DNA from 3 places in the Citrobacter sp. Marseille-Q6884 genome. Region 1 is predicted to be linked to each of the others. Evidence: predicted binding sites of a transcription regulator. Region 1 holds the regulator's gene; each other region holds the start of a gene.

Region 1 (4,768 bases):
AGATTAAAAGAAGACATCGCATAAGTTATGACTCAAATTACGTCCCCCGACCTCAGCATTGCCAATGACAACAGCGCGGAGTTTGTCCCCATGCGCGGTATCCGTAACCGCCATCTGCAAACAATGCTGCCGCGCCTGATCCGCCGTAAAGTGAAGTTCGATGCCCACTGGCAGCGTCTGGAATTACCCGACGGCGACTTTGTCGATCTGGCATGGAGCGAAGATCCGCATCAGGCGAGGCATAAACCCCGTCTGGTGGTATTTCATGGCCTGGAAGGCAGTCTGAACAGCCCCTATGCGCACGGTATGATTGAAGCAGCGCAAAAGCGCGGCTGGTTAGGTGTAGTGATGCATTTTCGTGGCTGCAGCGGCGAACCGAATCGCCTGAACCGCATTTATCACTCCGGTGAGACCGAAGACGGCACCTGGTTTTTACACTGGCTTGAGCGGGAATTTGGTCGTGTACCCACCGCGGCGGTAGGTTATTCGCTCGGTGGCAACATGCTGGCATGTCTGCTGGCAAAAGAAGGACACGCCATCCCGATTGATGCCGCAGTGATTGTCTCTGCGCCTTTCGTGCTTGAAGCCTGTAGCTATCACATGGAAAAGGGATTTTCTCGCGTCTATCAGCGCTATCTGCTCAATCTTTTAAAAGCCAATGCCTCGCGTAAGCTTGAGGCCTATCCGGGTTCACTGCCGGTGAGTCTGGCACAGCTCAAGTCTTTGCGCCGCATTCGCGATTTTGACGATCTCATTACCGCCAAAATTCACGGTTTTGCCGATGCGATAGACTATTATCGTCAGTGTAGCGCCATGCCGTTACTCAATCAGATCGCCAAACCGACACTGATTATTCACGCGAAAGACGATCCGTTTATGGATCATCACGTGATCCCGAAACCGGAAAATCTGCCCTCGCAGGTGGAATACCAGTTAACCGAGCATGGCGGACACGTCGGATTTATTGGCGGTACGCTACGCCGGCCTGAGATGTGGCTGGAATCGCGTATCCCCGACTGGCTGACAACGTATCTGGAGGCATCATCATGATAATACCGTGGCAAGATATCTCCCCCGACGCGTTGGACAATCTGATTGAAAGCTTTGTCTTGCGTGAAGGCACCGATTATGGTGAACATGAACGCTCGCTCGAACAAAAAGTCGCCGACGTCAAACGCCAGCTACAATCAGGTGAAGCCGTGCTGGTGTGGTCCGAACTGCATGAAACGGTCAACATTATGCCGCGGAAACAGCTTCGCGACTGATCCGTGGATGACGGCTGGCGACAATAAAAAACGACTTTTACCCTAAATAAATCAGGCAACAGGAAGGTAGACAGTACACCTCCGGCTTGACGAATGACGGGTACATTTATGGAGTTATTATGTCTGCCAAATATCCGGTCATTGCGGTAACAGGATCCAGCGGCGCGGGGACCACCACCACCAGCCTCGCGTTTCGAAAAATTTTCGCGCAGTTAAACCTGCGTGCCGCCGAGGTGGAGGGGGACAGTTTTCACCGCTATACCCGTCCTGAAATGGACATGGCGATCCGCAAAGCGCGCGACGCCGGGCGACATATCAGCTATTTCGGCCCAGAAGCCAATGATTTCAGCTTGCTGGAACAGACGTTCATTGAGTACGGCCAGACAGGCAAAGGTCAGTCCCGTAAGTATCTACACACCTACGATGAAGCCGTTCCGTGGAATCAGGTTCCAGGTACCTTTACGCCCTGGCAAGCGCTTCCTGAACCAACGGACATCCTGTTCTACGAAGGACTGCACGGTGGCGTCGTCACCCCCCAGCAAAACGTGGCCAGGCATGTCGATCTGCTGGTTGGCGTCGTCCCTATCGTCAACCTGGAATGGATCCAAAAACTGACTCGTGATACCAGCGAGCGCGGACATTCGCGCGAAGCGGTCATGGACTCGGTCGTTCGTTCAATGGACGATTACATCAATTACATCACCCCACAGTTTTCCCGTACGCATATAAACTTCCAGCGCGTTCCGACTGTTGATACCTCCAATCCCTTTGCTGCCAAGAGCATTCCGTCACTGGATGAAAGCTTTGTGGTGATTCATTTTCGTAATCTGGAAGGGATTGATTTCCCCTGGCTGCTGGCGATGCTGCAGGGTTCATTCATTTCCCATATCAATACGTTAGTGGTGCCGGGCGGTAAAATGGGATTAGCGATGGAATTGATCATGCTGCCGCTGGTGCAACGGCTGATGGAAGGGAAAAAGATCCAGTAAACGGTGAGAAATGCCCGATGGCAGTATGCTTATCGGGCACTCTGTATTACGCCGCAATCACTTCATAGGAATGGGTGATGTTCACCGCTTTTTCCAGCATCAGCGCGACGGAGCAATATTTCTCCGCAGAAAGGTCAACGGCACGAGACACAGAAGCGTCTTTCAGATCATTGCCCGTGACGATGAAATGCAGATTGATATGAGTGAACAGACGCGGCGCCTCTTCACGGCGCTCAGAGGTGAGCTTCACTTCGCAGTTGGTCACGTCCTGGCGGCCTTTTTGCAGGATCGACACTACATCAATCGCGCTACACCCACCCGCAGCCATTAATACCATTTCCATCGGGCTCGGCGCTTTATCACCGGAGTTACCGTCCATCAAAATTTGGTGGCCTGAGGCGGACTCACCGAGGAAGGTTAACCCCTCAACCCACTTTACACGCGCTTGCATATTTCGTAACTCCAATGTTTCAATTTTCCTGACAGATTACGCGCACATAACAATTCTCGCAACGGAAGGCGACCTGCGTCATGCTGAAGCGAGACACCAGGAGACACACGGCGAAAGCTATGCTAAAACAGTCAGGATGCTACAGTAATACATAGACGTACTGCATGTATGCAGAGGACATCACATTACAGGCTGCAGCATTCTTTTTAGCAGCCCCCTTCCCAGGTAGCGGGAAGCACATTTTGGCAACCCAGAGGCAGCGTCGTTTTCTGGCTCTGGAGACAGCTTATAACAGAGGATAACCGCGCATGGTGCTTGGCAAACCGCAAACAGACCCGACTCTCGAATGGTTCTTGTCTCATTGCCATATTCATAAGTACCCATCGAAGAGCACGCTGATTCACCAGGGTGAAAAAGCGGAAACGTTGTATTACATCGTTAAAGGCTCAGTGGCAGTACTGATTAAAGATGAAGAAGGAAAGGAAATGATCCTCTCTTATCTGAATCAGGGCGATTTTATTGGTGAACTGGGCCTGTTTGAAGAAGGCCAGGAACGTAGTGCCTGGGTTCGCGCTAAAACCGCATGTGAAGTCGCTGAAATTTCATACAAAAAATTTCGCCAATTAATCCAGGTGAACCCGGATATTCTGATGCGCCTGTCATCTCAGATGGCTCGTCGTCTGCAAGTCACGTCCGAAAAAGTGGGCAACCTTGCCTTCCTGGACGTTACCGGTCGTATCGCTCAGACGCTGTTGAATCTGGCGAAACAACCTGATGCGATGACCCACCCGGACGGTATGCAGATCAAAATCACCCGTCAGGAAATTGGCCAGATTGTAGGTTGTTCCCGTGAAACCGTTGGTCGCATCCTGAAGATGCTGGAAGATCAGAATCTGATCTCCGCGCACGGTAAGACCATCGTCGTCTACGGCACGCGTTAATCCCATCGTAATGGCGCGTTACCACGTAATGCGCCATTTTTGTTTACACCGATGTGGCGAAGACTGATCTATCACCCCGAAATCAACTACGCACTACGACAAACACTGGTGCTGTGTTTACCTGTGGCTGTCGGTCTTATCATTGGTCAGCTTCATCTGGGGCTCCTCTTTTCCCTCGTCCCCGCCTGTTGCAACATTGCCGGTCTTGATACACCGCATAAGCGTTTTTTCAAACGCCTGATTATTGGCGCATCGCTGTTTGCTGGCTGCAGTTTGGTCATGCAATTGCTGCTGGCGCAGGAAATTCCGCTACCGCTAATCCTTACCGGCCTGACGCTCATTCTCGGCGTTACCGCAGAATTAAGTCCGCTGCATGCGCGACTGTTGCCGGCCTCGCTGATTGCCGCGATTTTCACGCTGAGTCTGGCAGGAAACATGCCCGTCTGGGAGCCCTTGCTCATCTATGCGCTGGGTACATTGTGGTACGGCCTGTTCAATTGGTTCTGGTTTTGGTTGTGGCGTGAGCAACCGCTGCGTGAATCCCTCAGCCTGCTGTACCGGGAACTGGCCGATTACTGTGAAGCAAAATACAGTCTGCTGACCCAGCACATTGATCCTGAAAAAGCCCTGCCCCCGTTGCTGGTCCGTCAACAGAAAGCGGTGGATCTCATTACCCAGTGCTATCAGCAAATGCACATGCTTTCAGCGCACCATAACAACGAATACAAACGTCTGCTGCGGGCTTTTCAGGAAGCGCTGGATTTGCAGGAGCATATCTCAGTCAGTCTTCACCAGCCGGAAGAGGTACAAAAACTGGTCGAGCGCAGCCATGCGGAACAGGTGATTCGCTGGAATGCGCGAACCGTCGCCGCTCGCCTTCGCGTGCTGGCTGATGACATTTTGTATCACCGCTTGCCGACGCGTTTCTCAATGGAGAAGCAGATCGGTACGCTGGAGAAAATCGCCAGGCAGCACCCGGATAACCCAGTCGGGCAATTTTGCTACTGGCACTTTAGCCGGATTGCGCGCGTACTGCGTACCCAGCGCCCGCTGTATGCCCGGGACTTAATGGCTGACAAACAACGCCGGTTGCCGTTGCTCCCGGCGCTGAAAAACTATCTG
Region 2 (4,768 bases), on a different contig from region 1:
TTGCCATTAATGCTTGATAATATACAAGTCTTTCACGTGGATATTATCCATCGGGTCTTTACCGGAATATCCGCCGACCCATGGTTTCACCAGACGGGCGTTGACGTAGTAATAAACCGGCACAATCGCAGAGTCTTTATCCAACTGCTGCTCTGCCTTCGAATACAGCTCGCTGCGCTGCGCTTCGTCGGTCACTTTCAGGGTATCTGCAATCAGCTTGTCAAATGCAGGGCTCTTATAGTGAACGGTGTTGTTGGAGCTGTCTGACAGCACCATGTTCAGGAAGGAAGTCGGTTCGTTGTAATCTGCACACCAACCCGCACGCGAAACATCATAATTCCCCTGGTGACGCGTATCGAGGAATGTTTTCCATTCCTGGTTTTCCAGCTTCACATTTGCGCCCAGGTTTTTCTTCCAGATAGAGGCCGCAGCGATAGCCAGCTTTTTATGCAGATCGGAAGTGTTATACAGCAAATCGAAGGTTAACGGTTTTTCAGCGGTATAACCCGCTTCAGCCAGCAGTTTTTTCGCTTCTTCGTTACGTTTTTCCTGTGACCACTTGAACCACTCTGGCTCTACCAGTTTCGCGCCATCGGTATACGGAGGCGTAAAGCTGTATGCCGGCAGATCGCCCTGGTTTTTCACTTTGTTGACGATAATGTCACGATCCAGCGCCAGCTTCAGGGCAGTACGAACACGCACATCGTTGAACGGTGCTTTCTGGTTATTAATTTCGTAATAGTAGGTACACAGATACGGATCAACGTGAACTTCGTTCGGGATCTCTTTCTTAAGCTTCTGGAATAACTCAATCGGCATGTTGTTATAGGTCATGTCGATTTCACCACTGCGATAGCGGTTAACGTCAGTCACTTCAGAGGAAATTGGCAGGTAGGTTACCTGGTTAATCACGGTTTTAGCGTTGTCCCAGTAATTGGTATTACGCTCAAGCACGATACGCTCGTTGACAACCCAGTCTTTCAGTTTGTATGAACCATTAGAAACGATGTTTGCTGGCTGAGTCCATTTATCGCCAAATTTTTCAACAACGGCTTTAGGTACCGGGGAAACGGAGGAGTGAACAAGCAGTTTATAGAAATAAGGAACCGGTTCGCTGAGGGTAACTTCAAAAGTATGGTCATCAATCGCTTTTACACCGAGATCGGTGACTGGCTTTTTACCGGCGATAATATCATCAATATTGACAATATGACCGTACTGCAAATAACTGGCGTACGGTGAAGCGGTATTCGGATTAGCCAGACGTTGCCAGCTGTAAACGAAATCTTCAGCGGTAACCGGCGTGCCGTCAGACCATTTTGCGTCTTTACGCAGATGGAATGTCCAGACTTTAAAATCTTTATTTTCCCATTTTTCAGCGACGCCAGGCGATGGTTTGCCGTCAACGTCACTGATTAATAATCCTTCAAACAAATCGCGGTTAATGTTGGATTCTGGTACGCCTTCGATTTTATGCGGATCGAGTGACTGAACTTCCGAACCATTATTACGCACCAGCGTCTGCTTCTCAGCAAGCTGCACGCCTGCAGGTACAACAGCCGCCGTTGCAACATTACCCGCAACGAGCGCAGTTAGGATCCCCGCAGCTACCAAACTTTTTTTAGTGATGTTAGTCATTGTGTTTGTACTCCCTCATTATTATTAGCTGGCTTTTTAACCAGACTGTTAATCCTGTTCGGATTCCTGTCCAGCACCGGAGATTTTCTGCTGTCAGGTCGTTATTGTTTACTGCTTGCTATCACCGACTTTATTTATTCTGGCGATTCGTATGACCGCCTTGCGTCGATTCTCTACGTACCTCCCCTGCCGGAAGCACGCTATTATTCTGCGGAGAGAAGCTAATTGAAAACGATTCTCATCAGCGTGAAATCTTCTGCAAAATACCTGGCCGGAAAGTATCAAATGCGTTTCTTAACCGCCAATACATTTTGCAAATTTGTTAACCAATTCTCTTTTATCGAAAAAAAATCTCACAAAGAAGAGGCGAGAACAGAGCTATTTTTATATTAAAACCATTAAAATCAACAAGCTATGTCAACACCGACGGTGGTTACCCTGTCCGATACCCACACTGCGTCAAAGTGCACATAAATTTAACAATTGATTATTAATTAGCACATTCATCTAAAATCGACGTTGAAATAACTAATAACATTTCGATAATCCTTCAGCAAGCCCCAGAGTATGATGTTAATAAAATAACAGTGTCTTCTGTGTTAGCGCATGCAGATGAAAAAACAATTATCTTTTAAATCAACGGATAATATGTGATATGACGTTCAGAAGCTTTTCGTATTTCAATGACAATTTTCAACTTTCGTGAGAAGTTTTACTGATAATGAAAAAAAACGGAGCTGTTCCCAGCTCCGTGTGCGGTAAACCTGTTTGTTAGGTCAGCAGACCTGGGAAAATGGATTTGATCCCGGTAACAATGAATTCGATACCTAATGCCATCAGCAATAACCCCATAATACGCGTAATGACGTTGATACCGGTTTGCCCCAACAGACGAACCAACCAGGGCGCCATGCGAAACAGCCCCCAACAACATAAGGCAAACAGCGCAATCGCAACAAAGAAACCGAACAGGTTTATCGCACTGTGATAGCGCGTTCCCCAGACGATAGTCGAACTGATCGCCCCTGGCCCCGCCATCAGCGGTAATGCCAGCGGAACAACACCAATACTTTCACGTATGGCAGTTTCTGATTTTTCCTGTTTGTTCTGCTTATCTTCCCCAAGTTTTCCGCTGATCATCGACATCGCAATCGTCACCACCAGAATACCGCCGGCAATACGGAATGAATCGATTGAGATACCAAAGAGTTGCAGAATACCGTCACCAAGGAACAATGATGTCCACAAAATGATCGCGACTGACAGGTTGGCTGTAAGGTTTGTTTTATTGCGCGCCGCAGCCGTTTGGTAGCTGGTCATGCTAATAAAGACGGGGATGATCCCCACCGGGTTGACTAATGCAAATAACCCAATGAAAAACTTAAAATAAACAGGAAAATCAAATAGCGTTTGGATCACGGTTAGCTCCGAAGCGTTAGCCGGATAAAAATGAGTCATAAAAAGTGATTAAAACCGCGCTGAAGATACGCCTTTTGGCAGCATAGTTCACCTTCTATCTGCATATATGTGTATAAACTCTCTACCCTTTCTCGGTGTTATCAATATGTATTAAATATGCTAATGTTATCCTTATTCACCACCTCAATTTATTAACACTTACCAATAAACGCTAAAAGGGCCTGCTGAAAGGTGTCAGCTTTGCGTAAATTTGATCTGGATCACGCAATTACTACTCAGAAGTGAGTAATCTTGCTTACGCCACCTGGAAGTAACGCGTTAGAGTTAACTGGCGCTAGCGTATAAGCTCTTTTAGTAAATCAAAGTAAAGTGGGCGTTAATTAACCGTTTGATTTTCAAAACGTTATACAAATTTTCGTCGATCTGTCTATACTCTCGTATCGAGCAGATGATTTACTAAAAAAGTTTAACATTATCAGGAGAGCATTATGGCTGTTACTAATGTCGCTGAACTTAACGCACTCGTAGAGCGCGTAAAAAAAGCCCAGCGTGAATATGCCAGTTTCACTCAAGAACAAGTCGACAAAATCTTCCGCGCCGCCGCTCTGGCTGCCGCAGATGCTCGAATTCCTCTCGCAAAAATGGCTGTTGCCGAATCCGGCATGGGTATTGTTGAAGATAAAGTGATCAAAAACCACTTTGCTTCTGAATACATCTATAACGCGTATAAAGATGAAAAAACCTGTGGTGTCTTAGCTGAAGACCACACTTTCGGTACCATCACCATCGCTGAACCGATTGGTATTATTTGTGGTATCGTCCCGACGACCAACCCGACGTCAACTGCTATATTTAAGTCACTGATTAGCCTGAAGACGCGTAACGCCATCATCTTCTCTCCACATCCGCGTGCTAAAGATGCAACCAACAAAGCGGCTGACATCGTTCTGCAAGCTGCTATCGCTGCTGGTGCACCGAAAGACCTGATTGGCTGGATCGATCAACCTTCCGTTGAACTGTCCAACGCGCTGATGCATCACCCGGACATCAACCTGATCCTTGCGACCGGTGGTCCAGGTATGGTTAAAGCAGCATACAGCTCCGGTAAACCAGCAATCGGCGTAGGCGCAGGTAACACTCCAGTTGTTATCGACGAAACGGCTGATATTAAACGTGCTGTTGCATCCGTACTGATGTCTAAAACCTTCGATAACGGCGTAATCTGTGCTTCTGAGCAGTCTGTTGTTGTGGTTGATTCCGTGTATGACGCCGTTCGCGAACGTTTCGCTAGCCACGGCGGCTACATGCTGCAAGGTAAAGAGCTGAAAGCCGTTCAGGATATCATCCTGAAAAATGGTGCACTGAACGCAGCAATCGTCGGTCAGCCGGCATACAAAATCGCTGAACTGGCAGGCTTCTCCGTACCGACTAACACCAAGATTCTGATTGGTGAAGTTAAAGTGGTTGACGAAAGCGAGCCGTTTGCACACGAAAAACTGTCTCCGACTCTGGCAATGTATCGTGCTAAAGATTTCGAAGACGCTGTGCAGAAAGCTGAAAAACTGGTTGCTATGGGCGGTATCGGTCACACCTCTTGCCTGTACACCGACCAGGACAACCAGCCAGAGCGCGTCGCTTACTTCGGTCAAATGATGAAAACTGCGCGTATCCTGATCAACACCCCGGCATCTCAGGGTGGTATCGGTGACCT
Region 3 (4,768 bases), 2.4 Mb from region 1:
GGATTGAGCACCCAAAGACGCTTATTCATTGGTATTCCTTTTCAAAAAAGTCGGTCTGTTTTTGTTATCGCGGTCTGGAAACCGAAGGTTACATTGTGAAACGGATGTTAAAACAAATGCGAATATTGCTGATAATAATTGGCATTATCAATGCTTTTTACAAAAACAATGCCTTAAATCCATGAAAGTAATGAGAAATGTAGGGGTAATGGTGTGTGAAATTCACCGGGGGCGTCATCAACTCCCGGTGATATCATCAAAGTGTGCGGAGGGGGAAATCAGGAATCTTTAAGCAGTTCTGGCCACAGCCGTAAGGTTGTACGGGTTATCTGCATCAGTTTTTCGAACGATGCGCCTTCGCGGGCGCTAATCGACATCCCTTGTAATATACAGTTCAGGAATTCAGCCAGCTTTTGTGCATCACAGTGCGCTGGAATTTCGCCATGTTCCTGCCGTTGGTGAAGAAACTGAGCAAGCGTCTGCTCTTGCATGGCGTGCCGGGATTTAACTGTATGCGCAATTTCGCGGGAGGAGGCGGCAAGCGTCGCGGAGGTGTTAATCATAAAACATCCTGCCGGGGTGTCCTCGCTGGTGAAACAGGTTGCGATTGCCGTGAAATAGTCCTCCAGTGCGGATTCAAGACTTTTCTCTTCACAAAACAACTGCGCTTCGTGTTTTGCCGCGAATCGGCTGATGTAGCGGTCCAGCACGGCGCGAAATAATCCTTCTTTATTGGTAAATTCCGCATAGAGCGTGGGGGCTTTAGCTCCGGTTGCTTCCACAAGGTCGGAAAGCGATGTCGCTTCGTACCCGTGCTGCCAGAAGAGTGTCATGGCCTTATCAAGCGCGGCTTCCCTGTCGAACACTTTCGGTCGGCCACGGCTTTTTTTTGCACAACCTGTCGTTTCAGTTGTCATGATGCCGTTGTACCTGGTTGGGTTTATTGAACAACCATTATAAAAATATTTACCCTCACTCTCCAGCGGATTCACGATAAAAATAATTGGTTGCTATTGATATGAAAAATAAGGCCTTTGCATTTTATATAACGATCATTATAAAAAATGTTGACGTGTGACGCAGATCACATCTATGATTTACCTATCGATCGTTAAGTTAATGCTTGCGACATACATTCATCTGCCAAAGGTTACCATTATGAAAAACGTAAAAACGCTCCTTCTTGCTACCGTCCTGAGCTCTCTTTCATTCGCCAGCTTTGCAGCTGTTGAAGTTCAGGCAACACCTGCAGGCCAACAGAAAGTCGGTATTATTTCTGCTAATGCTGGGACCAACTTAGGTTCTCTGGAAGATCAACTGGCGCAGAAAGCTGATGAGATGGGTGCGAAATCATTCCGCATTACTTCCGTTACCGGTCCTAACACCCTTCACGGAACGGCTGTTATCTACAAATAAGTTTTAACCCATCGCAATGCCACTGCGAGTTAAATAAAAAGCCCCGCTGAATAACAACATTCAGCGGGGCTTTTTTATCGGTTAAATTTACAGTGTTTGCTGAGTGACGTCCTGATGACGAGTCACGTCTACGGGCATTCCAGAGCGCAGTTCCATTGCGTGTTCCATTACCTCGGTATCCGTTTGCGCTGCATTTTTGAAGTTCTGCATTGACGCGTTCAGCACGATTGGCAGCAGCTGCGGGTCATCATTAATTTTTTCTGATAGTGGCTGGTGAACTTCAACCAGACGCACACCGTCAGGTTCCACAGATGCTTTGATCGGGGTGTTGATAATATTGACTTTGGTTCCTGGCGTGACCTGACGGAACAAGGTTTCAATATCACCATCACGCAGGCGAATACAGCCTGAACTGACACGCATACCAATGCCAAAATCGGCGTTGGTACCGTGCAACAAATAGACGCCGCCGTAAGCTGCCAGGCGAATAGCGTGATGGCCCATCGGGTTATCCGGTCCGGCAGGCACAACGGCAGGGAGGTCTATACCCTGTGCTTTATAACGAGCACGGATGTTCGCGGTTGGCGTCCAGGTAGGATTGGCGCGTTTGTCTGAAATGGTGGTCACCATGGTCGGTGTCAGGGTGTCACCACCTAACTGGCCGATCCCAATGGGATAGACGGTCACCGAATTTTTACCCGGATGGTAGTAATAAAGACGCAATTCGGCGAGGTTAATCACAATCCCTTCGCGCGGCGCGTCTGGTAGCAGCGTTTGTAGCGGAATCGTCAACACGCTACCCGCGCGCGGTACGAAAGGATCGACGCCGGGATTAGCCTGAAGCAGCGCCAAAAATCCCACGTTGTATTTTTTCGCAATCGCTTCCAGTGAGCCCCCGTTGTTTTCGACAACGTGAACCGTGTTTTTACCCACGACCTTGCTTCCGGGAGGAGGCAACGGCCAGGTATTTGCCTGCGCAGGAAGTGCCAGCGCCAGGGTCGCGGCAAGCGTAAAAAACGAGAGCCAGCGAGAGAGTCGCGTATTTGTCATTATCACCACAAATCAAAAGGTTATTATAAAAACTAATCAATTGGGCATTATGAAGGGTTGATGTGTTTTGAAGTGCAGGGGAAGTGCAAAGTGTTGTAAATTTCAACAGGAAAGGTGGGCGAGCCTGACATTAACAGCTGAGTATGCCGGGTAAGGCGTTGCACCATAACCCGGCATCCGGCTCTAGGCCACCGCGTTTTCTTCGAGCTGGCGCATAAACTGACGCACCCAGTCGATACGTGTTTTACGCTCAGCCAGATCCTGCATGAACTTCAGCCGCGTTGGACCGTCGAGGCGGAAATGCTGCGGTTGCTTTTGCAGTAAACCAATCAGCCAGACCGGGTTGACGTGGTTTTTCTCTGCAAATTCAATCGTGCCACCTTTTTCATTGCCTTCAAGTTTCCTGATGCCCAGTTTTTGCGCCTGCTGGCGTAAACGGGCAATGTCCAGCAATGTACGGGCCGGGTCGGGGAGCAGACCAAAACGGTCTATCAGCTCGACCTTAATTTCCTCCAGCTCATTTTCATTCTTCGCGCTGGCGATGCGTTTATAGAACGACAGGCGCGTATTAACATCCGGAATGTAGTTGTCAGGTAACAATGACGGCATCCGCAGTTCAACTTCGGTTTGTTGACTGGTGAGATCTTCCAGCGACGGTTCACGCCCCGCTTTGAGCGCATCAACCGCGTTTTCCAGGAGCTCCATATACAACGAGAAACCGATGGTTTCCATGGAGCCGCTCTGATCTTCTCCCAGCAGTTCCCCCGCGCCACGAATTTCGAGGTCATGGGTTGCCAGGGCAAATCCTGCGCCCAGGTCTTCCAGCGATGCAATGGCTTCGAGGCGTTTCTGCGCGTCGGTGGTCATGGCTTTGGGATGCGGCGTCAACAGCCAGGCATAGGCCTGGTGATGCGAGCGTCCGACGCGCCCACGCAACTGATGCAACTGCGCCAGGCCAAAGTGGTCTGCACGTTCAATGATAATGGTGTTAGCGGTCGGGATATCGATCCCGGTTTCAATTATCGTGGTGCACACCAGTACGTTAAAGCGCTGGTGGTGGAAATCGTTCATCACCCGTTCCAGTTCGCGCTCACGCATTTGCCCGTGGCCGATGGCAATACGCGCTTCCGGCACCAGTTCCGCCAGTCGGTCGGCGGTTTTATGAATGTTTTCAACATCGTTGAACAGATAATAGACCTGGCCGCCGCGCAGTACCTCACGCAGAATCGCCTCACGTACCACCAGATTGTCATATTCGCGGACAAACGTTTTGACCGCCAGACGGCGGGCAGGCGGGGTAGCGATGATTGACAGATCGCGCATGCCGCTCATTGCCATATTGAGCGTACGTGGAATCGGCGTTGCGGTCAGGGTCAGAATATCGACGTCAGCTCGCATTGCTTTAATACGCTCTTTATGACGTACGCCAAACCGGTGTTCTTCATCGACGATCAGCAGACCCAAATCTTTGAGCTTCACATCGCTTTGCAGCAGTTTGTGCGTGCCGATGAGAATATCGATTTTCCCTTCAGCAACCTGCTCCAGAATTTGCGTCTGCTCTTTGGCGCTGCGAAAACGGGAAAGCATCTCAATGCGCACTGGCCAGTTGGCAAAGCGGTCACGGAAGTTGTCGAAGTGCTGCTGAGCGAGCAGGGTGGTCGGCACCAGCACGGCGACCTGTTTGTGGTTCTCTACCGCCAGGAATGCGGCGCGCATCGCCACTTCTGTTTTACCGAACCCGACATCGCCGCAGACCAGACGGTCCATGGCCAGCGGCTGACACATATCGCTGAGTACTGCGTTAATCGCCTGGGCCTGATCGGGCGTCGTTTCAAAGGGGAAGCTGTCACAAAACAGCTGGTACTGTTCACGATCGTGTTTAAAAGCAAAACCTTCTTTTGCTGCGCGTTGCGCATAAATATCTAACAGCTCGGCCGCCACATCGCGTACTTTCTCAGCGGCTTTCTGACGTGCGCGTGACCAGGCGTCGCCCCCGAGTTTATGCAGCGGCGCATTCTCCTCTGCGCCACCCGCGTAGCGGCTGATCAGATGTAAAGAGGAGACTGGCACATACAGTTTGGCGTCGTTGGCGTAGGTGAGCATCAGGTATTCGCCCGTAATACCACCTGCTTCCAGGGTTGTCATACCCGCATAGCGACCCACACCGTGTTCAAGATGAACCACCGGCTGGCCAGGGTGCAGCTCAGCGAGGTTACGGATTAATGTGTCCGGGTTGATCGTGCGACGCGAGTCCTGACGGCGGCGCGCCACGCGCTCACCGAGAAGGTCACTTTCGCAGATC

What was found. Region 1 encodes CRP, which controls carbon source genes, mostly activating them, when cyclic AMP is high. Its sites were predicted from a motif close to ATGTGANNNNNNTCACAT; they were not measured.
Region 2: adhE (bifunctional acetaldehyde-CoA/alcohol dehydrogenase) is a predicted target of CRP. The motif match lies at 3,306-3,323, and genes of this name have one in related genera.
Region 3: bhsA (multiple stress resistance protein BhsA) is a predicted target of CRP. The motif match lies at 1,073-1,090, and genes of this name have one in related genera.

The regions. Positions count from the first base shown of each region.
Region 1 is NZ_CAMDRE010000001.1:773,498-778,265, forward strand. It holds gene N7268_RS03780 (hydrolase) at 28-1,050, shown strand; gene N7268_RS03785 (YheU family protein) at 1,047-1,265, shown strand; gene N7268_RS03790 (phosphoribulokinase) at 1,385-2,254, shown strand; gene N7268_RS03795 (OsmC family protein) at 2,301-2,705, opposite strand; gene crp (cAMP-activated global transcriptional regulator CRP) at 3,014-3,646, shown strand; gene N7268_RS03805 (YccS/YhfK family putative transporter) at 3,698-4,768, shown strand, end outside.
Region 2 is NZ_CAMDRE010000002.1:1,074,538-1,079,305, reverse strand. It holds gene oppA (oligopeptide ABC transporter substrate-binding protein OppA) at 7-1,638, opposite strand; gene ychE (YchE family NAAT transporter) at 2,410-3,057, opposite strand; gene adhE (bifunctional acetaldehyde-CoA/alcohol dehydrogenase) at 3,546-4,768, shown strand, end outside.
Region 3 is NZ_CAMDRE010000001.1:3,152,695-3,157,462, forward strand. It holds gene N7268_RS14960 (TonB-dependent siderophore receptor) at 1-29, opposite strand, end outside; gene comR (TetR family copper-responsive transcriptional repressor ComR) at 279-917, opposite strand; gene bhsA (multiple stress resistance protein BhsA) at 1,159-1,416, shown strand; gene N7268_RS14975 (L,D-transpeptidase family protein) at 1,504-2,469, opposite strand; gene mfd (transcription-repair coupling factor) at 2,650-4,768, opposite strand, start outside.